DNA from 4 places in the Streptomyces sp. NPDC006879 genome. Region 3 is predicted to be linked to each of the others. Evidence: riboswitches for the same ligand, from Rfam matches in the RefSeq annotation. Region 3 holds a riboswitch; each other region holds the start of a gene.
What was found. A riboswitch is a leader RNA that binds a small molecule or an ion and turns the genes downstream of it on or off. The one in region 3 is predicted to bind cyclic di-AMP.

Region 1 (7,024 bases), on a different contig from region 3:
AACGACAACGGGCGCTCCTACGGCCCGACCGTCGGAGCACTGGCCGACCGGCTCTGCGTGCTGCGCGCCACCGACGGATACGAACGGTTCCTCGCCGAGGCGAGGGACCTGATCCAAAGCGCTCCGGTGGTCGGCGGACCGCTGTACGAATCCCTGCACGGAGCGAAGAAGGGGTTGAAGGACGCTGTCGCTCCACAAGGCCTCTTCGAGGACCTGGGGCTGAAGTACCTGGGCCCGGTGGACGGACACGACATCCGGTCCGTGGAAGCAGCCCTCCGGCGCGCCAAGCGCTTCCACGGACCGGTCGTCGTGCACTGCCTGACCGAGAAGGGTCGCGGCCACACCCCGGCGCTGGAACACGAGAAGGACCGCTTCCACGCCATCGGGGTGATGGACCCGTACACCTGCGCGCCGCTCGAACCCGCCGCGGGGCCCTCCTGGACGGAGGTCTTCGGCGCGGAGATGCTGTCGCTCGGCGCCGAACGACCCGACCTGGTGGCGGTGACCGCGGCCATGCTGCACCCCGTGGGCCTGGGCGAGTTCGCCGCACGGTTCCCCGACCGCGTGTGGGACGTGGGCATCGCCGAACAGCACGCGGTGACCTCGGCCGCTGCCCTGGCGACCGCCGGCCTGCATCCGGTGGTCGCCCTCTACGCCACCTTCCTCAACCGGGCCTTCGACCAGCTCCTGATGGACGTGGCTCTGCATCGCTGCGGGGTGACCTTCGTCCTCGACCGGGCGGGGGTCACCGGCGCCGACGGCCCCTCCCACAACGGCATGTGGGACCTCTCGCTGCTCCAGGTGGTGCCCGGTCTGCGGATCGCGGCTCCGCGGGACGCCACCCAACTGCGCGTACAACTGCGCGAGGCGGTGGAGGTGACGGACGCGCCCACCGTGTTGCGCTTCCCCAAGGAAACGGTCGGCAAGGACCTGCCGGCGAGCGGCCGGGCCGGCCAGATGGACCTCCTGCGCCGTGGTTCCGTCCCGGACGTCCTCGTGGTGTCCGTCGGAGTGATGGCCCCCGTGGCACTCGCGGCGGCGGAGCTGTTGGCGGAGCGGGGCACCGGCGTCACCGTGGTCGATCCGCGCTGGGTCAAGCCGCTCGACCCCGCGCTGGTCCCGCTCGCGGCCCGCCACCGACTCGTGGCGGTGGTCGAGGACAACTGCCGTACCGCTGGTGTCGGCGTCGCGGTCGGGCAGGCGCTGCGGGATGCCGGTCAGGACGTACCACTGCGCAATTTCGGCATTCCCGAGGAGTTCCTCGCCCATGCCAAACGTGGCGAGGTCCTCGCCGACGTCGGTCTCACCCCAGTGGAGATCGCGGGGCGGATCAGCGTCGCCCTTGAGGGTGCGGGGGAGCGCGGCACATGACGTGTTCGGGCGCTTCTGCTGCTCGACGGGTGAACCTCCTCAGCTCCGCCGCCAGCAGGTCCAGCCGGGGCAGGGAGGGCCGGTCGGCTGGGGGCGGCCACCGGATCAATCCGGCCGGGCTCCGACCTTCTCCTGCTCCACAAGAGTCCGTTACCCACCCGGTCTGAAGGCCGGGGCATCCACGGAGGGATCCCGATGACACTGGGAGAGCCCGGCGCGTCCACGGCCTTCGACCTGCGGGCCCTGCTCGCCGCCCGGGGCGGCGAACGCTACGCGCTGCACGCGCAACACCTGAACCACCAGCTTCCCCGGATGCTCCACACCATCGGCTTCGACAAGGAGTACGTCCGGGCGCGGGGCGCACACTTCTGGGACGCCGAAGGCCGGGACTACCTGGACATGCTCGCCGGCTTCGGGGTGATGGGTCTCGGGCGCCACCACCCGGTGGTCCGTCAGGCCCTGCACGACGTACTGGACGCCTCGCTGGCCGACCTCACCCGCTTTGACTGCCCGCCGTTGCCCGGCTTGCTGGCCGAACGCCTACTCGCTCACAGCCCGCACCTGGACCGCGTCTTCTTCGGCAACAGCGGCACCGAAGCCGTGGAGACGGCGTTGAAGTTCGCCCGCTACGCCACCGGTCGCCCTCGGGTGCTCTACTGCGCGCACGCCTTCCACGGGCTCACCGCCGGCTCGCTCTCGGTCAACGGTGAAGATGGCTTCCGGGATGGTTTCGCCCCCCTGCTGCCCGACACCGCGATCGCCCTGGGGGACCTGGCCGCACTGGAGCGCGAGCTGCGGCACGGTGATGTGGCCGCGCTGATCGTCGAACCGGTTCAGGGCAAGGGCGTGCACGCAGCTCCCCCCGGATTCCTGCGCGGGGCCCAGGAGTTGCTGCGGCGCCACAAGGCGTTGTTGATCGCGGACGAGGTGCAGACCGGACTCGGGCGCACTGGCGACTTCTACGCCTACCAGCACGAGGAGGGTGTGGAACCGGACCTGGTCTGCGTGGCGAAGGCCCTCTCGGGCGGGTACGTGCCGGTGGGGGCGACCCTGGGCAAGGACTGGATCTTCAAGAAGGTGTACTCCTCCATGGACCGGGTCCTGGTCCACTCGGCCAGCTTCGGGTCCAACGCCCAGGCGATGGCGGCCGGACTGGCGGTGCTCTCCGTCCTGGAGAGCGAAGAGGTCGTCGCCCACGCCCGGGCTGTCGGCGATCTGCTGCGCGACCGGTTGGCAGCACTGAGTTCCGAGTACGAGCTGTTGCACGAGGTCCGCGGTCGTGGACTGATGATCGGGATCGAGTTCGGTCGGCCGAACTCGATCCGGTTGCGCAGCCGGTGGGCGATGCTCCAGGCGGCGCGACGAGGGCTCTTCGCACAGATGGTCGTCGTCCCGCTCCTGCAGAAGCACCAGATCCTGACGCAGGTATCCGGCGACCACCTCGAAGTGATCAAGCTGATTCCACCGCTCGTCATCAACGAGGCGGACGTCGAGAGGTTCGTCCTTGCTTTCCGGGCCGTCATGGACGAGGCGCACGATGGTGGCGGGCTGATGTGGGACTTCGGCCGAACCCTGGTCAAGCAGGCGGTCAGCGGGCGCTGATCCGATGCCCCCGACGGTCGGGCAGGGGGCATCGGTCCGGCCCGCGTGATGGTGCCGAGGGGCTGTTGGCGCCACGGTTCCGCTGTGCCTGTGGGGCGCCGGGATCAGTGCAGGAGGCGCCCGCGCAGCCCCTCCAGCGTCGCTGGGGCCAGGCCCAGCCCCTGATGCAGGTAGCGGTCGATGGTGCCCCAGATGTCCTCGATCGTGTCGAAGGCGGCGTGCAGGTACTCCGCCCGGGCTTCGAAGAGCGGGCTCAGGAGTTCTGTGACCTCCGCGCTGCGGGCCGTCGGGGCGAGGCTCTGGGTGCTGACCCGGTAGCGGCGGTGAGGGGCGTTGGACTTGAGGTAGTCGGCCTCGATGGCGTCCCGCTCCACGCCCAGCGCCATGAGCGTCACCGCGATCGAGAGGCCGGCGCGGTCCTTGCCCGCGGCGCAGTGCATCAGGGCCGGAACGCTGTCCGTGGCCAGTGCGTGCACCACTCGGCTGTGCTCGGCGGTGCGCTGCGAGATGATCTCGCGGTACGAATGGGACATCCGTTCCGCTGCCCTGCCCGCACCCAGGATCTTGCGCAACTGGACCAGGTCGCCTTCGCGCACCAACTGCCAGAACTCCGAGCCGTCCGCCGGATCGGTGAGGGGGATGTTGACGTTCCGTACGCCGGCGAGTTCGACGTCGAGCCCGTCGAGGGCGCGGTCCGCCTCGTTGCGGAAGTCGAAGATGGTGTGCAGACCGAGGGAGCTCAGGAACTCCGCATCGCTTGGGGTGGCATGGGCGAGATGCCCGCTTCGGAATAGTTGCCCGATCTGCACGTGATGCCCGCTAACGGTGGGAAGTCCGCCCACGTCTCGGAAGTTGCGCACTCCGGCGAGCTCCGGCTCCGCTTCGGCCGGCGGGGGCGGTATCTGCTGGGGCACGAAGTCTCCTTGTGTTGGATGATCCGGTACGGGCGAGATGGTGCATCTGTCCGAATTGGAGTGCTTGGCGTCAAGTTTCCACCCCCGTACGACAGATGTATCGGCGCTGGGGCGCCGTTCCCCGTGAGCAGGATCATAACGGTGACCGTACGTGGCGGGCCGGTGTGGGTGAATCGCCTTGTCCGGTGGGTTGTTGGCCTCCGGCAATAGACGGAGGGTGACGGTAATTCCGGCGATGAATCATTTCTCCTAATCCAAAGGGGAATTCATGGCTTGTTACCAGGGCTCCGACTGGATTATCTTCACCATCGATCCGGGTGGACCGCCGAATCCTGCCGCCACTCGGGAACCGCATCCGACTCATTCGCGCGGCAGGAGCGGGGGAACCAGGTAAGTGCCTTTCTTGATCTTTCAGGAAAGGCTTGGGGTGAAGTCGCCTCCGGCGACCGGGCATCTCCAGCTCGAACCCGACAGCTCACCTCGCAGGCGCCGGAGAGGAATTCGCCATGCCCGCAAAGGGTAAGCACCGTCGCCCCAAGACCGGCCTGGCCCGTCCGGTGTCCCGCGGCATAGCCGTCGCCGGAACCGGCGGAGCCGCCCTGGCTCTGCCACTGCTCGGTGCCACGGGCGCGCAGGCCGCCGGTCAGAGCGCCGCGACGGGCGCTCATGCCGTGCAACTGCCCGCGCAGTCCCCGGCCCAGCAGCAGGTCAAAGCGACTCCTGCTGCGGCGCCCAAGTCCGCCCCCACCAGGACGTACACCGTCGCCGTCGGTGACTACCTGTCCAAGATCGCCCAGGCGGAGCACGTGCGGGGTGGCTGGGAGCGGCTCTACGCCGACAACCGTGAGGCGGTGGGGGATAACCCCTCGCTGATCCACCCGGGTCTGAAGCTCACGCTACACGCGAAGGCGGGCGGCTCCACCGAATCCTCGCGTCCCTCTCGGGCCGGCTCCACCGCCCCCGCACAGCAGGCGGCGCCTTCCTCCGGCCAGGCGGACTCCGCCGGGCGCGCCACGCGCTCCAACGAGCGTGCGGCTGCGCCGAAGGCCACCACATCCAAGGAGTCCACTGCTGCCAACCCTGCGGCCAGCACTGCCACCGCCGGGGGATTCACGGCCCCCGTCAGTGCCTCCATCACCACGCCCTACCACCTGGCCGGCGGCATGTGGTCCAGCGGCTATCACACGGGTGTTGACTTCGCGGTGGGCACCGGAACCAGCGTCAAGGCCGTGGGTGCCGGCACCGTGGTCTCGGCGGGCTGGGCCGGCGCCTACGGCAACGAAGTGGTCATCCGCCACGAGGACGGCCGCTACTCGCAGTACGCCCACCTTTCCTCCCTGGCGGTCTCCGCCGGTCAGACCGTCTCCGGCGGTCAGCAGATAGGGCTGTCCGGTTCCACGGGCAACTCCACCGGCCCGCACCTGCACTTCGAGATCCGCACCGGAGTGGGTTATGGCTCCGACGTCGACCCGCTCGCCTATCTGCGGAGCAAGGGCGTGAGCATTTAAGGCGGAGTGCGGGCCGCCGCGTCCGAACGTGGTGCACCGCGGTCCCCCGTGAGCCCGCGGTACCAGCTGGTACCGCGGGTGAACGTCGGTGGGGCTCCAAAGGGGGTGTCGGCCGGCGCCGCACGCCTGGCAGCAGGGCCGGTCGGCCGGGGCCCGGAGGGGGGTTCCCGGCCGGCGATCGTTCCCCGAAACAGACCGGGTGGTACAGATCACGCCCCGTCAAGCCCTCCCTACGGTCGCGTAGGTCACATGTCACGGTGAAGGATGGTTCCTCGTGGCAGGCGACTCAACACCCCCGACTTCACCGGTAACACCGGCCCAGCTGCCCCCTTCCGGGGGGTTCTCCGTATCCGCTCTGACGGCGACCACCTCCTACGTGGCCATCGGCGACAGCTTCACCGAGGGCGTGGGCGATCCTGGACCCGACGGAGGTTTCCTCGGTTGGGCGGACCGCCTGGCCGTGCTGCTCGCCGACCGCCGCCCGGAAGGTGAGTTCCGCTACGCGAACCTCGCCGTCCGCGGGCGTCTGCTCGACCAGATCGTCGAGGAACAGGTCCCCCGAGCGCGGGAACTTGCCCCCGATCTGGTCAGCTTCTGTGGCGGCGGCAACGACATCATCCGCCCCGGCAGCGATCCGGACCTGGTGGCCGAACGTTTCGAGCGGGCCGTGGCCGATCTGACGTCCGCGGTCGGTACGGTCATGATCACCACGGGCTTCGATACCAGGGGGGTACCCGTCCTGCGCCACCTGCGCGGGAAGGTCGCCACCTACACCGCCCACGTGCGGGCCATCGCGGACCGGCACGGCTGCCCGGTCCTCGACCTCTGGTCGTTGAAGTCCGTCCAGGACCGGCGGGCCTGGGACGGCGACCGGCTGCACCTGTCGCCCGAGGGGCACACCAGGGTGGCCCTGCGCGCCGCCCAGGTCCTCGGCCTCGACGTGCCCACTGATCCCGACCAGCCCTGGCCACCGCTGCGCCCGCGCGGCTCCGCGGAGGCCACGCGCGACAACATCCACTGGGCCCGAGAGCACCTCGTCCCGTGGATCGGTCGCCGACTGCGCGGCGAATCCAGCGGTGACCACGTCGAGGCGAAGCGTCCGGACCTGCTGCCGCTGTAAGGCACCTCCGCGGGGCGGTCGGCTCTCGGCGGTTCGAACCGGCGTCGTGCCCAGCCGCTAGGGACCGGTGCGGAGCCTGTCGTCGGTTCTCCCGGGGGTCCTTCGGGGGCAGGCGGCGTCGCTCGTTCTTGCGCGGGACCCAGGAGGGGTGGGCAGGTGCTCAGCGGGTCACCAGGGCGGCCGGGTCCAGAGAGAGTTCGTGGGCCAAGGCCTCGTCCACCCACTGGCGGGCCTCGGTGCGCGTGAGGTCGCCGCTTCCGTATGCCGTCAGCTGGACGGCCAGACCGTCCAGCAGCGCGGTCAGCCGTAGCGCCGCGGCAGCCGGATCCGCGCAACTGAACTCGCCGTTCTCGTCCCCCTCGGAGATCACCCCGGCCAGGGCCATCTTCCACTGGCGGTCCAGCTCGCGGGCCACCTCCCGTAGTGCGGGCTCGTGTTGGGCGGCCACCCAGCCCTCGATCCACAGTCGCCAGCCGCGGGCGCGTCCGGTCGGCGCGTACCACCGCACG
Region 2 (7,024 bases), on a different contig from region 3:
GACCTCCAGCTCCTCCTTGTTTCCCGGGTAGTCCGGAACAACCCGCTTGACCACGCCCTGTTCGGTGCCGAGCGCGAGCCCCTGCGAAGTCTCGTCGAGCGAGGTGAGGCAGATCAACTGCTCGTCCACCTCCAGGGAGAGGAACTCGGACACCTGAGCGCCACCCGCGAGGTTGGGGCCGTGAGCGGTGTCCGGCAGCTGCGGTAGGTCGATCACCGGGAGTCGCAGCAACCGGCCGGTGGAGGTCACCGCACCGACGTCCGCCCGTGCGGTGGCCAGCACCGCGGAAACGATCAGGTCGTGCTTGGCCCGGCGGCCCTCTGCCGCGGGGAGCGGTGCACCCGTGGCGGTGCGCGCCAGCAGCCCCGTGGAGGAGAGCAGGACCCGGCAGGGGTCATCCGCCACCTCCAACGGGACGGCAGTCACCGCCGTGCCTGCGGACTCCAGCAGCACGGTCCGGCGCTCGGTGCCGAACTTCTTCGCCACCGCGGCCAGCTCCGCCGAGACCAGCTTGCGCAGCTCGGAGTCCGAGTCCAGGATTCCGGTCAGCTCGTCGATCTCACCGGTGAGCCGGTCGCGCTCGGACTCAAGCTCGATCCGGTCGAACTTGGTAAGTCGGCGCAGCGGGGTGTCGAGGATGTACTGGGTCTGGACCTCGCTGAGCGAGAAGTGTGAGATCAACCGCTCCTTGGCCTGTGCGGAGTTCTCGCTGGAGCGGATCAGCCGGATGACCTCGTCGATGTCGAGGAGCGCCACCAGCAGCCCCTCGACGAGGTGCAGGCGGTCACGGCGCTTGGTACGGCGGAACTCACTGCGCCGGCGGACCACCTCGAAGCGGTGGTCCAGGTAGACCTCCAGAAGTTCCTTGAGCCCCAGGGTGAGCGGCTGGCCGTCCACCAGGGCGACGTTGTTGATGCCGAAGGACTCCTCCATCGGCGTCAGCTTGTACAGCTGTGCCAGGACGGCCTCGGGGTGGAAACCGTTCTTGATCTCGATGACCAGGCGCAGACCGTGTGCCCGGTCGGTGAGGTCCTTGACGTCCGCGATGCCCTGGAGCTTCTTGGACCCCACGAGATCCTTGATCTTCGCGATGACCTTCTCCGGGCCGACCGTGAAGGGGAGTTCGGTGACGATCAGGCCCTTGCGGCGCGGTGTCACGTCCTCCACCGTCGCCGTGGCCCGGATGCGGAACGTGCCGCGCCCCGACTCGTACGCGTCCTTGATCCCCGAAAGCCCCACGATCCGGCCGCCAGTGGGCAGATCGGGACCGGGAACGAAGCGCATCAGCGCCTCCAGGTCCGCGTTCGGGTACCGGATCAGGTGGCGCGCCGCCGCGATCACTTCGCCCAGGTTGTGCGGCGGCATGTTGGTGGCCATACCGACGGCGATGCCCGAGGCGCCGTTGACCAGGAGGTTCGGGTACGCGGCGGGTAGCGCGACCGGCTCCTTCTCCTGGCCGTCGTAGTTCGGGGCGAAGTCGACGGTGTCCTCGTCGATCGACTCCGTCATCAGCGAGGTCGCGTCGGCCATCCGGCACTCGGTGTAGCGCATGGCGGCCGGTGGGTCGTCGTTTCCGAGCGAACCGAAGTTGCCGTGGCCGTCCACCAGCGGCAGTCGCATCGAGAAGGGCTGCGCCATCCGAACGAGGGCGTCATAGATCGACGCGTCCCCGTGCGGGTGGAGCTTGCCCATCACCTCGCCCACGACGCGCGCGCACTTGACGTAGCCGCGGTCGGGGCGCAGGCCCATCTCGTTCATCTGGTAGACGATGCGCCGGTGTACGGGCTTCATTCCGTCCCGGGCGTCCGGCAGGGCCCGGGAGTAGATCACTGAGTACGCGTACTCAAGGAAGGAGCCCTGCATCTCGTCGACGACGTCAATGTCGAGGATCCTCTCCTCGAAATCCTCCGGCGGCGGGGTCTTCGTGCTGCGGCGGGCCATCGCTGCTGCGGCTCCTCGTGATCTGAGGTCGGGCGGTCCGACGCGGTCCATTGTGGACCGCCCCACCGACAGCTTTGACCCCGACCCGGGTGAGCCGGGAACTTCCCCGGCTGCCTGCGCGCTTGCATACAGTGGCAGGACTTCTCCCGAACGCGATCGAAGGGACCACATGCCCATGGGTCACACGGCCACCGCCGAGGCCGGCTCCGGCGGCCTGACAGCGACAGAGCACCGGCTGGCCAACGGCCTGCGCGTGGTGCTCTCCGAGGACCATCTGACCCCGGTGGCCGCGGTCTGCCTCTGGTACGACGTCGGTTCCCGTCACGAGGTCAAGGGCCGCACCGGTCTGGCTCACCTCTTCGAGCACCTGATGTTCCAGGGTTCGGCGAGCGTCCCCGGTAACGGCCACTTCGAGCTCGTCCAGGGCGCCGGTGGTTCGCTCAACGGCACGACGAGCTTCGAGCGCACCAACTACTTCGAGACCATGCCGACGCACCAGTTGGAGCTCGCGCTCTGGCTGGAGGCGGACCGGATGGGCTCGTTGCTGACCGCCCTGGACGACGAGTCCATGGAGAACCAGCGCGACGTGGTCAAGAACGAGCGCCGCCAGCGCTACGACAACGTCCCCTACGGCACGGCCTTCGAGCGGCTGACCGCGCTGGTGTACCCCGAGGGCCACCCCTACCACCACACGCCGATCGGTTCGATGGCCGATCTCGATGCTGCTTCCCTGGAAGACGCCCGGAACTTCTTCCGGACCTACTACGCCCCCAACAACGCCGTGCTCTCCATCGTCGGCGACATCGACCCCGAGCAGACACTTGCCTGGGTCGAGCAGTACTTCGGCTCGATTCCGGCGCACGGGGGTAAGCAGCCCCCGAGGGATGGCGCACTGCCCGAGGTGATCGGGAAGCAACTGCGCGAGGAGATCGTGGAGGAGGTGCCGGCCCGGGCGCTGATGGCGGCCTACCGCCTGCCGCACGACGGCACTCGGGAGTGTGACGCCGCCGACCTCGCGTTGACGGTCCTGGGGAGCGGGGAGTCCTCCAGGCTGCACAACCGGTTGGTGCGTCGCGACCAGACGGCCGTCGCCGCCGGGTTCGGCCTGCTGCGACTGGCCGGGGCGCCCTCCCTCGGGTGGCTGGACGTCAAGACCTCGGCGGGTGTGGAGGTGCCGGAGATCGAGGCCGCGGTCGACGAAGAGCTGGCGCGGTTCGCGGCGGAGGGCCCGACCGCCGAGGAGATGGAGCGCGCTCAGGCACAGCTGGAGCGCGAATGGCTGGACCGCCTGGGCACGGTGGCCGGTCGGGCCGACGAGCTGTGCCGCTTCGCGGTGCTCTTCGGCGATCCGCAGCTGGCGTTCACCGCGGTACAGCGAGTCCTGGACGTCACCGCCGAGGAGGTCCAGGCGGTGGCCGCGGCGCGGCTGCGCCCGGACAACCGTGGGGTGCTCGTGTACGAGCCGCGCCCGGCGGAGGAGACCGAAGTAGCAGCACAGGCCGAGGGGGCCGACCAGTGAGCGAGCGCGCGATGACCCCGACTGACGAGTCCACCCGGATGACGCAGATGACCTTTCATCCGCAGCCGCGTGCGGGCGAGGCCAAACCGTGGGCGTTTCCCGCCCCTGAGCGGTCCGTCCTGGACAACGGGCTGACCGTGCTGCGCTGCCATCGCCCCGGTCAACAGGTGGTGGCCGTGGAGATCAACCTCGACGCACCGTTGGACGCCGAACCCGAGGGCCTGGACGGGGTGGCCACGATCATGGCGCGGGCCCTGTCGGAGGGTACCGACAAGCACTCCGCCGAGGAGTTCGCAGCCGAGCTGGAGCGCTGCGGGGCCACACTCGACGCGCATGCGGACCACCCCGGTATGCGGGTGTCCCTCGAAGTGCCGGCCTCCCGGCTCTCCAAGGCGATGGGGCTGCTCGCGGAAGCCCTGCGGGCACCGGCCTTCGCGGACGGTGAGGTGGACCGCCTGGTGCGCAACCGCCTGGATGAGATCCCGCACGAGCTGGCCAACCCGGCGCGTCGGGCTGCCAAGGAGCTGTCCCGGCAGCTCTTCCCGGCCACCTCCCGGGTGTCCCGGCCGCGCCAGGGCACCGAGGAGACCGTGGCCCGGATCGATTCGGCGGCCGTGCGTGCCTTCTACGAGGCGCATGTGCGGCCCGCCACGGCGACGGTGGTGGTCGTGGGTGATCTGACGGGTATCGATCTGGAAGCCCTGCTCGCGGAGACTCTCGGTGCCTGGACGGGCGGCAGCGCCGAGCCTCGGACGGCGGAGCCGATGGCCGCGGACGACACCGGGCGGGTGGTCATCGTGGACCGCCCCGGTGCCGTCCAGACGCAGTTGCTGATCGGCCGGACCGGTCCGGACCGGCACGACCGGGTCTGGCCCGCTCAGATCGTGGGCACCTACTGCCTGGGTGGGACGCTCACCTCCCGTCTGGACCGGGTCCTGCGGGAGGAGAAGGGTTACACCTACGGCGTCCGGGCCTTCGGTCAGGTGCTGCGTTCCACCCGGGAGGGCACCGGGGCCTCGTTGCTGGCCATCAGCGGATCCGTTGACACGCCGAACACCGGCCCGGCACTGGCAGATCTCTGGGCCGTGCTGCGCACGCTTGCCTCCGGTGGCCTGACCGATGCCGAGCGGGATGCCGCGGTGCAGAACCTGGTGGGCGTGGCCCCGCTGAAGTTCGAGACGGCCGCGGCCGTCGCGGGCACGTTGGCCGATCAGGTGGAGCAGCACCTCCCGGACGACTACCAGGCGCAGTTGTACCTGCAATTGGCGCGGACGGGCACGGTCGAGGCCACGGCCGCCGCTGTCAGCGCCTTTCCCGTCGACCGGTTGGTGACGGTGCTGGTCGGCGACGCTGCTGAGATCGAGGAGCCGGTACGGGCCCTGGGCCTCGGCGAGGTCACCGTCGTGGCGAACTGACACCCGTACAACTCGGGCGGTCTTCGGGGGTCCTGGCGGTTCATCTGCCAGGACCCCATTCCTTTCGCTCTGTCCGGTTTGGTAGTGGTGGTGACGCCTTAGGGGTGTGGCGTACGCAACAAAATATCGTGTCCGTTTGGTGATCTGGTCGTGATCCGCCTAGCGTCAGTCCCGCTGTTCGTCGGCTGTAAACGCCGCATCCGCGGCACCGGACAGCGATCGCCGAGTCCCCGTCAGGCGTGAGCCTGGGGAGCCGGGGACCCATTCGTCCCTGGGGTGAATCGGCCCGCCTCGACCAGAGGTGGACCGTAGGAGACCTTCCTGCTCCGAACCCGTCAGCTAACCCGGTAGGCGAGAAGGAAGGAAAGGACCACCCTCTTTCATGGCGACTGCCACCGGTAAGCACCGCGGTTCCAGCCGTACCTCCCGCCGAACGGCGAATATCGCGAGCATCGCCACCCTGGCCACCGCCGGTGTCGTGGGCACGCTGGCCGCTCCGGCCCTCGCCGCTTCCGAGGGGCCCCAGCAGGGTGTCAGCGCCGAGGACACCGGCTTGAACGCCGTAGTGGTGGCCGACTCCCTGTCCGGCGAGATCGAGACTCAGGCCGCGGCCCAGGAGCATGCAGCCGAACTCGCCGCCGCCAAGGCCGCGGCCGAGGCGGAGGCCAAGCAGCGGGCGGAGGAGGCCCGCGAGCGCGCTGAGGCCGCCGCCAAGGCCGAACGGGAGGCGAAGGAGCGTGCGGCCCGCGAGGCCGAGCGGCAGCGCCTGTTGACCTTCGTCTCGCCTGTGGCCGGCTCCTATGTCAGCACCTCCTACAAGGCCGGCGGTGCCATGTGGTCCTCTGGTAGCCACACGGGCATCGACTTCCATGCTGCTTCCGGTACCGAGGTCCGCTCGGTGGGGCTCGGCACCGTCGTCGAGGCCGGCTGGGGCGGGGCGTACGGCAATAACGTGGTGATCAAGATGCACGACGGCACCTACACCCAGTACGGGCACCTGCTGTCCATCAAGGTGTCGGTGGGACAGCGCGTCACTCCCGGGGACCAAATAGGACTCTCCGGTTCCACGGGCAACTCCAGCGGCCCGCACCTTCACTTCGAGGCTCGTACCGGAGTTGACTACGGGTCGGACATCGACCCGATCTCCTACCTGCGCTCGCGCGGCGTCCAGCTCTGACGTCCCCGCAACTGTGCGAAGGCCCCGGCGTATTGCCGGGGCCTTCGCCGTTCCAAGAGATGCTCATGGATTCTTGAACCTCATCTGTAATAAAGCCGTGCTGCAATAGAGTCGCGAACAGCAGGCAATAGGGCGGAGGTTCGGATATGCGCGTTCCCGCGCACGCGGTGTGCACGGCCATCCGGGACGACATCGTCACGGGTGTCTTCGAGCCCGGGAGCCGGCTCACCGAGGAACTCCTCGCCCGCCGCTACGGGGTGTCGCGCGTGCCGGTCAGGGAGGCGTTGCGCACGCTGGAGTCGGAGGGGTTCGTCACCACGCGTCGCCATGCCGGTGCCTGCGTGTCCGAACCCACTGCGCAGGAGGCGGCGGACGTGTTGGAGACGCGCGTGCTGTTGGAGCCGTTGGGGGCGGCGCGTGCGGCGCAGCGGCGCACCGAGGCCCACCTGAAGGTGCTGCGCGGGCTGGTGCGGCTGGGGCAGGAGAGGGCGCGGCGGGGGGAGGGGGAGGACCTGCGTTCGTTGGGTGGCTGGTTCCACGACACGCTCACGCAGGCCTCGGGGAGTGCGGGGTTGATCTCCTTGCTGACGCAGCTGCGGCACAAGATCACCTGGATGTACACGGTGGAGGCACCTGCCCGGCCGGTGGACTCCTGGGCTGAGCACGGGGCCATCGTGGACGCCGTGGCCCGCGGTGACGCGGCGCGCGCCCGCGCGCTGACCACCCTGCACGCGGAGCGTGCCGCCCGTGCTCACCGACTCCGTCCGGCGGTGCCCGTGAGTTCTTCGCAACATTCTGTAAACATTTCCGGCGTCCGGAATTAACGGCTGCCGTATACGACAGCTGGTGTCTTTTCCCGTAGTTCGTGCGGCTGGTTTTGCCCCGTGTGGAACGGTGAATTCGCCAGAGGTTCCCGGTTCTCCGCGGCATTGAGCCTTTTCCATCTTCACTCTGAGCTGGTCAGATGAAGGG
Region 3 (7,024 bases):
GAGCGGGTGAACTCGGCGAGGAAGTCAGTCATGCGACGCCCTCGTCATGACCCGCACAGATCAGCCGTCCGCAGCGTCGAGGGTGGGATCTCCCGGCTGGTGAAGCCGTACTTGCCGATGAGCGAGACGTAGCGGTCCGGATCACCGGTGATCTTCGCGAGTTCGGTGTTGAAGGCGTCGCGCAGTGCGGTGGCGTTCGGTCGGAAGACTGCGCCGCCGGGGCTGTACTGCTTCTTGCCGTCGAGCTCGGGCAGGAAGGGGTCCAGCACCTCGACGGCCGCACCCTTGTTGGACTGGGCGAGCCAGCGCAGCGAGATGCCGGTGAGCGCAAAGGCCTCGATCCGGCCGGCCACCAGTGCGTCGAGCCCGTCCTGCTGCTTCGCCAGCGACTTGATCTTCGATGCCGAGACTCCGGCTCCCTTCGCGTAGCCGCTTTCCACCGCGGCCGTCAGCACTCCGACCGTCACGCCCTTGTCCGCGCAGGATTTCAGGTCGCTGAGACCCTTGGGGTTCTTGCTGCGCACCATCAGTGCCGTCGGGGAGACGAACTCCGGCTCAGAGAAGATCACTTTGGCGCAGCGTTCCGGTGTGATCGCCATGCCGGCACTCACCACGTCGAAGCGGTCCGCGAGCAAGCCGGGAATCAGGGCGCCGAAGTCCGTCAGGGTGGGCCGTAGTTCGGCCACGCCGAGTTGGGAGAAGATCTCCTTGTGCAGGGTGGGAGCCTGGCCCGCCAGTTGGTTGCCGTCCTTGAAACCGTACGGAGCTTCACCGGCGAAGCCCACCCTGACGAATCCCTGCTTGCGCAACTTCCCCAGCAGGTCGGCGTCCGCCTGCGGGCCACCTGTCCCGCTCTCGGTGCGGCTACAGCCGGTCATCAGCGCCGGAGCCAGGGCAAGGCCTCCCAGGAGCGTCGTGCCGGAGAGGAAACCTCTGCGGGACAGGGTCGTGCGCTCGGACATCTCGATCCCCTCGGTGAGTGGTGCCCCGTGGTCGAGGGGCCCGTTGGTGTCGGCGCGTACCCGGCGGTTCATCCCGCATGCTGGGGGACGCCAATCCTGAGTGATAGATCCCCCTTTGGGCGTGTCGCGTCGTCTATCAGCTTTCAGCATGTGTGGTCGTACTCGTCCCATCGGTCGACTGCGCAGCCCGGACAGCTGGCGGTGATCCGAGGAAGGTGTCCACCCTTGTGGCACGGCACATCTGACGCGGCGTGTTGATCCACCGGGTACCGAGGGACAGTCCTCACACGCGTCCGTGCCGCTCGATGTCCTCGTGGAACTCGGTGAGTGCCTGGTCGGTGAGTGTGGGGCGGGTGTCGGCCACGGCCTTGAGATAGTCCCCGGTGCTGGCCGGCTCGCCCGCCCGATCCACGACTTCCCGTTCGAACGCCGTGTGAGCGCCTTTGCGGGCGGCGAATTCGATATCCGCCGGGGTGAACATCTCGCTGGCCGCCACCAGGCGTTGGAGATCGACCCGGCCAGCGGCCGAACCCAGGTAACGCTGCCAGATCGCGGCTCGGGCAGCTGGGTCCGGAGGGCCGACGGGAATCACGTAGTCGAAACGTCCGGGGCGCAGGAAAGCCAGATCCAGGGATCTGACGGAATTGGTGGCACAGATCAACAGTCGGTCGTCATGGTCACGGAATCCTGGAATAAGTTTGAGGAGTTCATTGGTGACGCCGTGGCCGGGGTCGATGGCCAGACCTGACCTGGCCCCGGCGATCTCCTCGACCTCGTCGATGAACAACAGAACGGACTGCAGTTCGGCCAGATCCGCAAAGGTGTCCCGAAGCGAGGTGGCCAAGCCACCCGAGGAGCCCGCGGCGAGGCGGGAAGGGAAGATCTCCACGAAGGGCCATTCCAGCCGGGAGGCCACGGCTTTGGCGAAGCTCGTCTTCCCGGTACCCGGTGGGCCGAAGAGGATGACGGCTTTCGGCGGGGTCACTCCGTACTGTTCGGCGAGGGAACGCTCGACCAGGGGAAGCACGATCCGCCGTTCGATCGACGCCTTCTCGCGTTCCATCCCCGCCAGGGCGTCCCACAGTCCCGGCGCGAGCACCCTGCCGCCGAGTTCGGCGAGCAGGCCGGCGTCACTCGCACCGAGGTGCTCGACCTTCTCGTAGAACACCAGGCCGTCGCGGGAACGGTAGCCGCAGTTGTCCAGAGCCGCGGTCCCGGTTGCCCCCGGCGCCAGCAGGGCGCTGATGCGGCGCACCCCACGCACGCGCAGGCGCCGTTCGAGTTCGGCGATCAGAGCGCTGCCGACTCCACGGTTGCGCCAGGTCTCGGAGAGCGCGACCAGGGTGATCCAGGCCCGTTCCCCCTGGGCCTGGGCCACTGCCATGCCCACCATGTCGTCGCCGACCACCGCGACCACGGCGGGCCCGCCGGTCCGGGCGACGGACATCACCTCGGAAACCGGGAAAACGGCCGGGAGGTCCTGTGGCGCTCGGTCCTGGTCCCAGATCTGGATGGCGCTGTCCAGGTCATCGTCGTGGAAGTCCCGCAGTCGCCACGTCGGCATCGTCCACCCACCCTTGCCGGCAAGAGCCGCCGCCTGGTCGACAGGAGCGCGGCGCCTCGCCCCTCATTGTCCGCGCCCGCGACCGGACCGGCGAGCGGGGAGGGGAGGGCGGTGGCGGCCGGTGACGCGGCAGTCACTCCGCGGGTAGGGGTGCGTGGCCGGACGCGGGTGGCTGCCGCAGGTCGCCCTCTGTACCGCGCCGCGGGGCGGTACGGGTGACTCGGTCTGAATCCGGGCGTCGGGGCCCGACGGTCCGTGGACCAACGAGCCGTGTCCCTCGCGCAGTTCCGTGGCCCGGGGGTGGCACGGCATGCCGTGCCACTCGCCCCTGCTCGGTGTCGGCCGGTACCGACGCCGGTCCGGGCGAGGAGTTACGGGCTGTCAGTTGGGGCTGCCCGAGTGGAGGTTCGTGCCATCTCCCCGACGGTCGATCGCCTTCCCGCGACGGCTTCCTTTCTCGTTCTCCCATGCGCTCGCCGGGCCGGTCCTGCTCCGCGGCGGGGTGCGACGCGTTCTTCGGGTGATGGTGGGGGTGTTTCTGGGCGGCCGTCAAAGTCATCTGGGAATTGGCGAATTACTTTGAGTGGTTGATCGAAGCGCCCGTTTCTGCGGGGGTCGCTTTGGATCGTTATGCGCGCTTAATGGGCGATTTGGGTCGTTGTGTCTTGGGGTGTCAGGTGATTTGGGTCACGGCCTTGACGGTGAAGTGATCAATGGGTGTTCCGGGGAATCCGAACACTGAAAGGAGAGTTGAAAGTTTGATCTCCGGAAGTGATCTCGAATTCACCACCGGTTAGTGCTCGGCAGTGCTTTGCGGAGAAGATTTCCGCCTTGTTCTGCGAGCTGCGCTTCGCCTAATGTCACCGTCATTCCGGGTGGAACGCCGAGTCCTGCCGCCATCTGGAACCCCACACCCATACGGCAGGAGCGGGGGACCCAGGTAAGTCGCCGGTCCGCGATGCGGAACGGCTTGGGGTGAAGTCGCACACATGTGGCGGCCGGGCATCTTCAGCCCGAACCCGACAGCTCACCTCGTAGGCGATGGAGAGGAAATTCACCATGCCTGCAAAGGGTAAGCACCGCCGTACCAAGAGGAACGCCCTCGCCCGTCGATTCCTCGTAGCGGGGACGGGAAGCGCCGTACTGGCCCTGCCCGTGATGGGCGCCGCCACCGCGCAGGCCGCTCCGAGCAGTGCGGCCGTGCTGGCCGCTCCCAAGGCCGCGGTCGCCACCACGGCGGTCGCCGCCGTACAGGCCAAGGCCTCGACGGTCACCTACGCGGTGGTCGCGGGAGACTCCCTGTCGAAGATCGCGGAGAAGCACGCGGTGAGCGGCGGCTGGAAGCAGCTGTACAGCGACAACCGCGGCGCCGTCGGAGTCGACCCCTCGCTGATCCATCCCGGGCTTGAGCTCACGATCGGCGCCAAGGCCAAGGCTTCGGCAGGAGCCGGTGGCGCGATCGCCACGGTCGCCGCGGCCGGGACGACGAGCAGCGCGAAGGCGGTCACAGCGACCCAGACAGCAGTCAAGGCCGCGGCGAAGACCTACGCCAACAACCTCGACGGGTGGATCCGCGAGTCCCTGGACATCATGGCCAAGCACGGTATTCCCGGCACTTACGCCGGTATCCACCGCAACATCATGCGTGAATCCAGCGGCAACCCGCTCGCGATCAACAACTGGGACATCAACGCGCGCAACGGCATCCCCTCCAAGGGCCTGCTCCAGGTGATCGACCCGACGTTCCGCGCCTACCACGTGCCCGGGACCTCCTTCGACTCATACGACCCGGTCGCCAACATCACCGCGGCCTGCAACTACGCCGCCAAGCGGTACGGCTCCATCGACAACGTCTTCGGCGCCTACTGACGCACCCCTCCTCCTGCCGGCCCCGGACCCCGGGGCCGGCAGCGGCGTTCCAACGCCGTCCTGGCCTGCCCCGGCTCCGCGCGCCAGGCCTCATGAGCGGGCCGGACCCGCACCCACCCCTTCGCCCCTCTGCGCTTCGGATCCGCTCGGCCGAACCGGCGCCGAAGGGGCGATCGGCCGCCGCGGATTCCACAGCCCGACGGTGAGAGCGCCGACGATCACGAGCATGCCGAGCCACACCAAGGGCCCCGGCGCACCGCCACCGACCAGGGCGTCGGTCCCCGCCGCTGCCAGCGGAGCCGTCCCTGCCAGCAGTCCGGCCCGGTCCGCGCCGACGGCAGCGACCGTCCGGTACCAGAGCACGAAGGCGGCGGCCGTGACGAGGACCGCAAGGTAGGCGATCGCCACCGCGTCCCTCACCCCCAGCCGCGCCGCCGCCGAGGTCCCCTCCGTGCACAGGGCGAGGAGCGTGAACAGCAGCGTGCCCAGCCACACCGCGTGGATGGAAACCCCGAAGGCCCCGTGCCGGGCGAGCACCGGAACGGCAAGCAAGGTGAAGGCCGCCTCGCAGGCCAGGGCGAGGGCGGCCCACGCCACTCCGGTGCCATCGGTACGGCCCAGGCCCTCCACCAGCATCCCGCCGGCCGTCACCAGCACCGCGGCGAGCAGGACCCGTCTGGTGGGGCGCCGCCGCTGGAGCAGGGGGCCAAGGACACAGAGCAGCACCGGAACGCAGGCGACGGATACCGCGATGACCGCGGGTTCGGCGTGCGCGACCCCGCGGACCACGGCCACGTTGAACAGCACCAGCCCGGTGGCTGCGACGCCCGCCAGCCACAGCCACTCGCCGCCGCGCGGAAGGGTGAGCGTGACCCGCCCCAGCCGGGCCAGCGCGAGCAGCAGCAGAGCAGCTGACGCGTAACGGATGGCCTGGGCGGTGAACAGGGGCGCCGAGTCGAGGGTGCGGGAGGCGGTGACACCGGCTCCCACCAGCGCCATGCCCACGACGCCCGGACCGACACGACGCACAGGGGACGGGGGCGGTGCTGAGCAAGAAGTTGAGATCAGGTGCATGACCTCAACCTTGGGTAGACAATGGCCCTGTGAACAGGTCCAAAGATGAGCCGGTCAAAAGGTCCATAACTACGAGCTCGGACTTCCTGCAGCTGGACATCGGCCATGTCCCTCGCGGTGGTCGTGCCGACTGGCTGGCCGAGCAACTGCGATCAGCCATCGCAGACGGTCGTCTCCAGGTGGGCAGCAGGTTGCCCGCGACCCGAGTCCTGGCCGAGGAGCTGCACATCTCGCGTGGAGTGGTGACCGAGGCCTACCGGCGCCTGGCGGAGGACGGCCAGATGGCCGGTCGGGGCCGCGCCGGCACGGTGGTCCTCGCCGCTCCCGCGGCCGGTGCGCGCCCCGGAACGCCGGCGAATGGCGGCGCCGGCGAAGCGACCTCCAGCTTCCCGGAGGAGCCCTTCAGCGGTCCCGTCCGTGACGGAGTCGTCGAGGAACTGCGTACGCACCCCTGCCGGATCGACCTCTCTCCCGGAGTGCCCGACCTCGCGGCGTTCCCGCGGGCGGCCTGGCTGCGCGCCGAGCGGTCCCTCCTTGCCACCCTGCCGTCCGAGGCCCTCGGGTACGCCGACGCGCAGGGCACCTTGGAGCTCCGACGAGCCGTTGCCGGCTGGCTGGCCCGGAACCGGGGGATCCGCGCGGAGCCCGCCGAGGTGTGCATCGTGGCAGGCGTCGCCCAGGGGCTCGCGCTCCTCGCCCAGGTGCTGCGCACGGAGAGCGTCCACTCGGTGGCGGTGGAGGACCCCGGGTCACTCGGTACCCGGCAACAACTGGAGCGCGGAGGTCTTGAGACGGTCGCGGTCCCCGTCGACGGGGCCGGGATCCGGGTGGACGCCCTTCGTGGCAGCGGGGCCCCGGCCGTACTGCTCACCCCGGCGCACCAGTTTCCGACCGGGGTCGTCCTCGACGGAGCGCGGCGCCGAGACCTGTTGGGATGGGCGGCCGGCGGGGGGCTGGTCATCGAGGACGACTACGACGCCGAGCACCGCTATGACCGGCCAGCGGTTCCCGCGTTGCGCTCGCTGCTGCCGGACGGGGTCTGCTACGCCGGAAGCGTATCCAAACTGCTGGCCCCGGCTCTGCGCATCGGATGGGTCCTGGCGCCGCGCCGGTACGCCCGGGCCCTGCTAAGCGCCAAGCGCTACGCCGATCTGGGCAACCCCGTGTTGGCACAACTCGTCCTGGCCCGTCTGATGGACTCCGGAGAGCTGGAGCGCCATCTGCGGTTGGTGCGCAAGAGGCACCAGCGGCGTCGTGACGCCATGTTGCGCGCGCTCGCGAGGCACCTGCCCGGTGCCACCGTCCACGGCGCTGCTGCCGGACTGCACCTGACGGTCACCTTCGCGACCTCCTTCGATGACACGGAACTCGCCGCTGCCGCCCTCAAGGACGGAGTGAAGGTCCATCCGTTGTCCTGGCACCGCCTCCACAAGGGTCCGCCGGGACTGGTCCTTGGCTATGCGGCCGGGAGCCCCGGCGAGATCGAGGAAGGCGTCGCCGCCCTCGGGTCCGCCTCGAACCGACTCAGCTGACCCGTCACTCGCCGGCGGCGCAG
Region 4 (7,024 bases), on a different contig from region 3:
GGGGACGGCGTCGTGGAAGATGCGGTCCGGCGCGGTGCCGAGCCGTTCGAGGAGCATGGCCGTCTCCTCGATGAACAGGGGCGGGCCGCTGAGGTAGACGTCCTGGGCGTGCCACAGACCACGGTTGCTGAGCGCTGTGACCAGCCGGTCGGTGGCCTGGTTGCGGTGTTGCCCGGGCGCCGGGGTGATGTAGGTGGTGCTCAGCCCGGGTAACCGTCGCCCCAGCTCCTCTATATAGGGACGGTCGTAGAGGTGGGCCGTGTCGCGGGCCACGACGAACAGCCGAAGGTCCACCTCGGGCGGACGTTGGGCGAGGTCTTCGAGGATGGCCCGTACGGGGGCCCAGCCAGTGCCGGCGGCGATCAGACTCAGTGGTTGGGTCAGGACGTGCGGGATCGTCATGGAGCCGCTGGCCGAGCCCAGCCGGAGCGTTTCTCCCGGCGCCACGTCCCGCACCAGGGCGGTACTGAGTCGACCGCCTTCGATTCGGCTGACGTGCAGGTCGAGGGTGTGGTCGGGGCGCGGGGCGTTGCCCAGGGAGTAGGTGCGCCAGGTAGTCGGCACGCGCTCGCTGGACACGCTGACGTACTGCCCGGGCCGGTAGGGCAGCGGGGGGTCCGGGCGCAGGGTGATCACGGCGATGTCGGATCCGTACTGGAGGTGCCGGATGATCTTTGCGTTCCACCAGGGCGGGTCGGTGCCGGCGGCGGCGCCCTCCATCATCGCGTCGGCGATCAGTGAGTACGCCTCGGTCCAGGCCTTTTCCACGTCCTGGTTCCAGTGCTCGCCAGAGGCCTCGGCGAGGGCGGCCAGCAGACTGGCGCCGACCGCCGCATAGTGCTCGGGGCGGGCCAGGAACTTCCGGTGGTCGCGGCCGAGGTCGCGGAGGTAGGGCAGCAGGGTCTCGTCGTCGAGGCGGGAGACCACGTGGGTGAGGGCGGCGAAGAGGCGGTCGCGTTGCCGCTCCATGTCGGTGAAGGAGTCGGGAAACATGGCCCGGATGGCCGGGTTATGCCAGAAGAGGTGTGAGTAGAAGAACTTGACCGCGTGCTCGGCCCGTCTCTCCACTACTGCGAAGCTGCTCTGCAAGTTCTTGGCATCCACAGATCCGAAAGTAGAAACAACATCTCAGCGATGGCCCAGCTCCATCTGATCTGCGGACAGTCGTGGGTTCGAGGGTGTATAGGGGTGTGAGTCTTGGGGGCACGGGGCTTCGGGATACCGTCGGCGGGTGCATGACGAGACGCCCGTAGCCGCGGCCGGCCCCGCCCCGACCCTCTTCGACTGGGAATTCGCAACCGATCCCTATCCCGCTTACGCGTGGTTGCGTGAGCACTCGCCCGTGCACCGCACCACGCTGCCCAGCGGGGTCGAGGCCTGGTTGGTGACCCGGTACGGGGACGCCCGGCAGGCCCTCGCCGACCAGCGGTTGAGCAAGAATCCGGCGCATCACGCGGAGCCTGCGCATGCGAAGGGCAAGACCGGGATCCCCGGTGAGCGCAAGGCCGAGCTGATGACGCACCTGCTCAACATCGACCCGCCGGACCACACCCGGCTGCGCAGACTGGTGGCCAAGGCGTTCACCCCGCGGAGGGTGGCCGAGTTCACGCCGCGGGTGCAGGAGCTCACCGATCAGCTGATTGATGAATTCGCTACAAAGGGGGAGGCGGATCTCATCCACGAGTTCGCCTTCCCGCTGCCCATCTACGCCATCTGCGAGATGCTCGGAGTACCGCGGGAGGACCAGAACGACTTCCGTGACTGGGCCGGCATGATGATCCGGCACGGTGGCGGCCCGCGGGGCGGGGTGGCCCGTTCGGTGAAGCAGATGCGCGCCTACTTGGCCGATCTGATCCACCGCAAGCGCGCCGACCCGGGGGAGGACCTCATCTCGGGTCTGATCAGGGCGAGCGACCACGGCGAGCACCTGACGGAGAACGAGGCCGCGGCGATGGCCTTCATCCTGCTCTTCGCAGGCTTCGAGACCACGGTCAACCTCATCGGCAACGGCACCTATGCGCTGTTGCGCAACCCGGACCAGCGGTTGCGCCTGCAGAACTCGTTGGCGGCGGGGGAGCGCGGGCTGTTGGAGACAGGGGTCGAGGAACTGTTGCGTTACGACGGGCCGGTGGAGTTGGCCACCTGGCGGTTCGCCACCGAGGACCTGACTCTGGGCGGCCGGCGGATCGAGGCGGGGGACCCGGTGTTGGTCGTGCTGGCGGCTGCGGATCGGGACCCGGCGCGGTTCACGGACCCCGACACCCTTGATCTGTCCCGGCGCGACAACCAACACCTGGGGTACGGGCACGGCATCCACTACTGTCTCGGCGCGCCCCTGGCGCGGCTGGAAGGACAGACCGCGCTCGCCACCTTGCTGACCCGGCTACCCGATTTGCGACTTGGGGGCAATCCGGACGAACTGCGTTGGCGGGGCGGGCTGATCATGCGTGGATTGCGAACACTCCCTGTGGAGTTCACGCCCGTTACGTCACAAAGGAGTTGACGTAGCGTCACTATCGTGACCGGAGCGTGATCTGAGCTGCACCGACTTGTAACAAGTGTTCGGCTGACGCTACTTTCGCCCCCACGTCCTCTGCAGTCCCGCGAAAGGCAACCGCATGCGCTCCGGGAATGGCCGTCATCGGCGCCCCCGTCAGGCCCCCGCGCTCGTCGTCACCGCAGGAGTCACCGGCTCCGCGCTGGCCCTGCCGCTCCTCGCCGCCACCGGCGCTCAGGCTGCCGACGCGGCCACCTGGGACAAGGTGGCCGAATGCGAGAGCGGTGGCGCCTGGAGCGCCGACCAGGGCAACGGCTACTACGGCGGCCTCCAGTTCACCCAGGAGGTCTGGGAGGCCAACGGTGGCCTCGACTTCGCTCCGCGCGCCGATCTGGCCAGCCGTTCGCAGCAGATAGTCGTCGGGGAGAAGGTCCTCGCGGCTCAGGGCCCCTCGGCCTGGCCGCAGTGTTCAGGCCCCGCGGGACTGGTCAAGGACAGCGTCAAGCCTGATGTGGACCCCGGGCTCGGGACGGAGAAGCGGGAGATCGCCCCGGCGCCGATTCGTCCCGCGGACTCCCTTCCGGTGGAAGAGCCCGAGAAGGCGCCCGAGCAGCCCGCGGCCACCCCCTCCGCCCCGGCAACCCCTTCCGCCCCGGTGACGCCGTCCGCGCCCGCGACTCCCGAGCTGCCGGACGCCTCGGCAACCCCGGGTGCTCCCGTCACTCCCACCACTCCCACCACTCCCGTCACTCCCACGGTGCCGGGCACTCCCACTAACCCCGTTGCTCCCACCACCCCTGCGACCCCCACCGCTCCCACCACCCCCGCGACGCCGGGCGCCCCCACCACGCCCGCAGCGAGCCTCGCGCCCGCCACGCCTGCCGGGCCCGAGGTGCCCGTCACCCCTGGCGTGGTGGGCGAGGGCTCGACCGTGACGCCCGTGGCTGGCGCGTCAGGAGTGACGGCCGCGGACCCCGCTGTGGCCATCGGGACGGGCAAGCATCGTGGCGAACCGGCCGAGGAGTCCTCTGGTGCATCCGCCGGGGCGCTCTCTGACGCGGCATCGGATGGTGCATACACGGTCAAGCCGGGCGACAACCTGACGGATATCGCCGGCGCGCACGGAGTCGCGGGTGGCTGGACCGCGATCTATCAGGCGAACGAAGAGGTGATCGGCTCCGATGCCGACCTCATCAAGCCTGGCCAGAGCCTCGATCTGAGCGGCAAATAGGGATACTTGGGGCGCGCCGCTTCTCCGATGCGTGGGTCAATGTCCTGGTTCGCGTAAGTGAGACATGAGTCTCTTCCACCCAACTGGCGCGCCCCTTCGGCGGAGTGTGGTGATTCCGCCCCTCACCTGCGTAAATGCCGGTTCTCTGCTAGGTGTTTTGGGCGTTTTTCCTAGCTTGTCCGATATTGAAGATCGGTAGTGGCTGTGTCTACGGTCTGAACCGCTCGCCACCGCGGGCTCCTTCGACCGCACGCCGAGTCCTGCCGGCGGACGGGGGAACAGTCGTCGCGTCAAGCGCCGAAGGCAGGAGCGGGGGACCCAAGGTTTCCGCCGGGACCGACCACTGAAAGGTGGTCAGGGACCGGCTAGGGGTGAAGCCGAGCGCTAGGACGCTCGGCCGGGCAACTCATTGGCCCGAACCCGACAGCTCACCTCGTAGGCGTCGGTGAGGAGACCTCCATGCAGCTTTCGGGCAAGGGCAAGCATCGCCGTCCGTCCAAGGCCACCCGTATCGTCACCCTCGCCGGCGTCACCGGCGCGGCCGTCGCCGCCCCGCTGATGGCCGTCGGTAGCGCGAACGCCGCCACCGCATCCGAGTGGGACCGCGTCGCGCAGTGCGAGTCCGGTGGCAACTGGTCCATCAACACGGGCAACGGCTACTACGGCGGCCTGCAGTTCTCGCCGTCCACCTGGGCCGCCTACGGGGGCACCGCCTACGCCTCCAGCGCGCACCTGGCGAGCAAGTCCCAGCAGATAGCCATCGCCGAGAAGGTCCTCGCCGGCCAGGGCAAGGGCGCCTGGCCGTCCTGCGGTGTCGGCCTGTCGAACTCCGCATACAAGGGCTCCTCCGCCTCCAAGCCCGCCGCCACCCCGAAGAAGGCCGCTCCGAAGGCCACGGTCAAGAAGAGCACCACGGTCAAGAAGAGCACCACGGTCAAGAAGAGCACCACCGTCAAGAAGAGCGCTCCGGTGCGCAGCGAGCAGGCGCCGACCAGCCGTTCGCAGACCCGCCCGCAGGCCACGGCGCAGGGCTTCAAGAAGGGCGACGGCTCCTACGAGGTGAAGTCGGGCGACACCCTGGGCACCATCGCCGAGGCGAAGGGCGTCAAGGGGGGCTGGCAGAAGCTGTTCGAGCTGAACAAGGACGTCATCAGTGACGCCGACCTGATCTACCCGGGTCAGATGCTGCACCTGAGCTAGGGGTTGGCCGGCCGCGGCCGTCAGTCCGCCGCGGCCCCGCCTCCTCCCGCCCGGCACGTACGGCTGTCCCCGCGTGCCGGGCGGAGCTCTGTCTCGACCTCGGCACCCTTCTGCGGCCGTCTTCTTTGCCCTCTGAAGGAGGCCTTTGACCCCTTTTTCTGTCCAGGGGTCGGGCAGTCGGGCGGTCGAGCTCCCGGAGGCGGTTAGGCTCTAGGCGGCAGGCCACCGCAAGGCCATCACGCCACCGCACATCCAGCGTCACATCCCAGAAGGAGATGCTCGTGCCGTCCATCGACGTCGTCGTAGCCCGGGAAATCCTGGACTCCCGAGGCAACCCCACGGTCGAGGTCGAGGTGGGCCTCGACGACGGCAGCACCGGCCGTGCTGCCGTGCCGTCCGGCGCCTCCACCGGTGCTTTCGAGGCCATCGAGCTCCGCGACGGGGACCCGAACCGCTACCTCGGCAAGGGTGTCGAGAAGGCCGTCCTCGCCGTCATCGAGCAGATCGGCCCGGAGCTCGTCGGCTACGACGCCACCGAGCAGCGTCTGATCGACCAGGCCATGTTCGACCTGGACGCCACCGACAACAAGGGCTCGCTTGGCGCCAACGCCATCCTCGGTGTTTCGCTGGCTGTCGCCCACGCCGCGTCCGAGGCCTCGGACCTCCCGCTCTTCCGCTACCTCGGTGGCCCGAACGCGCACCTGCTGCCCGTTCCGATGATGAACATCCTCAACGGTGGGTCGCACGCCGACTCCAACGTGGACATCCAGGAGTTCATGATCGCGCCGATCGGCGCCGAGTCCTTCTCCGAGGCGCTGCGCTGGGGTACCGAGGTCTACCACACCCTCAAGGCCGTCCTGAAGCGTAAGGGCCTGTCCACCGGCCTTGGCGACGAGGGTGGATTCGCCCCGAACCTGGAGTCCAACCGCGCCGCCCTGGACCTCATTCTTGAGGCCATCAAGGAGGCCGGCTACGCCCCGGGCAAGGACATCGCGCTCGCCCTCGACTGTGCCGCCTCCGAGTTCTACAAGGAAGGCAAGTACGAGTTCGAGGGCCAGTCCCGTTCGGCCGCCGAGATGACCGAGTACTACGAGGAGCTCGTCTCCGCGTACCCGCTGGTCTCCATCGAGGACCCGCTGTTCGAGGACGACTGGGCCGGCTGGAAGGTCATCACTGACAAGCTCGGCACCAGGGTGCAGCTCGTCGGCGACGACCTCTTCGTCACCAACCCCGAGCGCCTGGCCCGCGGCATCGAGGAGGGCTCCGCCAACGCCCTGCTCGTCAAGGTGAACCAGATCGGCTCGCTGACCGAGACCCTCGACGCGGTCGAGCTCGCCCAGCGCAACGGCTTCAAGTGCATGATGTCCCACCGCTCCGGCGAGACCGAGGACGTCACCATCGCTGACCTGGCCGTCGCCACCAACTGCGGCCAGATCAAGACCGGTGCGCCGGCCCGTTCGGAGCGCGTGGCCAAGTACAACCAGCTGCTGCGCATCGAGGAGATCCTCGACGACGCCGCGGTGTACGCGGGTCGCTCGGCCTTCCCGCGCTTCAAGGGCTAATCACCGCTTTCGGGGTTGCAGCCTCCGTACGTCCCCGCATCCGGTCCCGTACCGTGTGCGGGGACGTCCCTTTGCTCCTGAGGTCCTCCGGCGGAGCGAAGGCGCAGGGGCTTCGAGTGTGCTCACCAGGGAGGCGGGACGCATGGCCGGGAACCGGGACCGTTTCTCCACCGCGACCAGGCTGAAGCAGCTCGGCGAACGGACCGCGGCACACGTCTACCGTTCGCAGTCCCGCCGTCAGGTCCGCAGGAGTCGGTTGACCGGACGGGCGGCCCTGCTCGCCCTGGTCCTGTGCACGCTGGTCGTCGCCCTGGCCTACCCCATGCGCCAGTACGTATCGCAGCGCTCCGACATCGCGGAGCAGCAGCGGGAAGCGGACCAGGCGCGCCGGCGGCTCTCCGAACTGCGGGACGAGAAAGCCCGTTGGCAGGACCCGGCGTACGTGGAGCGACAGGCGCGCGAACACCTCCACTACCTGCGGCCCGGTGAGACCGGCTACACGGTGGTCGACCCGGACGCCGAGCGGCGGCGGCG

Region 1: linked by a shared signal. The riboswitch ahead of ACFYMC_RS16250 (peptidoglycan DD-metalloendopeptidase family protein) and the one ahead of ACFYMC_RS21305 (transglycosylase SLT domain-containing protein) in region 3 are both predicted to bind cyclic di-AMP.
Region 2: linked by a shared signal. The riboswitch ahead of ACFYMC_RS17010 (M23 family metallopeptidase) and the one ahead of ACFYMC_RS21305 (transglycosylase SLT domain-containing protein) in region 3 are both predicted to bind cyclic di-AMP.
Region 4: linked by a shared signal. The riboswitch ahead of ACFYMC_RS18315 (transglycosylase family protein) and the one ahead of ACFYMC_RS21305 (transglycosylase SLT domain-containing protein) in region 3 are both predicted to bind cyclic di-AMP.

The regions. Positions count from the first base shown of each region.
Region 1 is NZ_JBIAGC010000018.1:55,031-62,054, reverse strand. It holds gene dxs (1-deoxy-D-xylulose-5-phosphate synthase) at 1-1,371, shown strand, start outside; gene ACFYMC_RS16260 (aspartate aminotransferase family protein) at 1,567-2,973, shown strand; gene ACFYMC_RS16255 (tyrosine-protein phosphatase) at 3,078-3,887, opposite strand; cyclic di-AMP (ydaO/yuaA leader) riboswitch at 4,201-4,389, shown strand; gene ACFYMC_RS16250 (peptidoglycan DD-metalloendopeptidase family protein) at 4,394-5,395, shown strand; gene ACFYMC_RS16245 (SGNH/GDSL hydrolase family protein) at 5,718-6,515, shown strand; gene ACFYMC_RS16240 (TetR/AcrR family transcriptional regulator) at 6,676-7,024, opposite strand, start outside.
Region 2 is NZ_JBIAGC010000020.1:470-7,493, reverse strand. It holds gene ACFYMC_RS17025 (DNA topoisomerase (ATP-hydrolyzing) subunit A) at 1-1,941, opposite strand, end outside; gene ACFYMC_RS17020 (M16 family metallopeptidase) at 2,117-3,460, shown strand; gene ACFYMC_RS17015 (M16 family metallopeptidase) at 3,508-4,875, shown strand; cyclic di-AMP (ydaO/yuaA leader) riboswitch at 5,086-5,244, shown strand; gene ACFYMC_RS17010 (M23 family metallopeptidase) at 5,258-6,052, shown strand; gene ACFYMC_RS17005 (GntR family transcriptional regulator) at 6,199-6,876, shown strand; partial or broken gene ACFYMC_RS17000 (transposase family protein) at 6,999-7,024, opposite strand, start outside.
Region 3 is NZ_JBIAGC010000031.1:12,832-19,855, reverse strand. It holds gene ehuC (ectoine/hydroxyectoine ABC transporter permease subunit EhuC) at 1-32, opposite strand, end outside; gene ehuB (ectoine/hydroxyectoine ABC transporter substrate-binding protein EhuB) at 45-962, opposite strand; gene ACFYMC_RS21310 (ATP-binding protein) at 1,246-2,526, opposite strand; cyclic di-AMP (ydaO/yuaA leader) riboswitch at 3,398-3,582, shown strand; gene ACFYMC_RS21305 (transglycosylase SLT domain-containing protein) at 3,586-4,395, shown strand; gene ACFYMC_RS21300 (DMT family transporter) at 4,486-5,394, opposite strand; gene ACFYMC_RS21295 (PLP-dependent aminotransferase family protein) at 5,499-7,001, shown strand.
Region 4 is NZ_JBIAGC010000023.1:11,606-18,629, forward strand. It holds gene ACFYMC_RS18300 (globin domain-containing protein) at 1-1,104, opposite strand, end outside; gene ACFYMC_RS18305 (cytochrome P450) at 1,232-2,503, shown strand; gene ACFYMC_RS18310 (transglycosylase family protein) at 2,619-3,728, shown strand; cyclic di-AMP (ydaO/yuaA leader) riboswitch at 4,014-4,185, shown strand; gene ACFYMC_RS18315 (transglycosylase family protein) at 4,188-4,928, shown strand; gene eno (phosphopyruvate hydratase) at 5,204-6,490, shown strand; gene ACFYMC_RS18325 (septum formation initiator family protein) at 6,633-7,024, shown strand, end outside.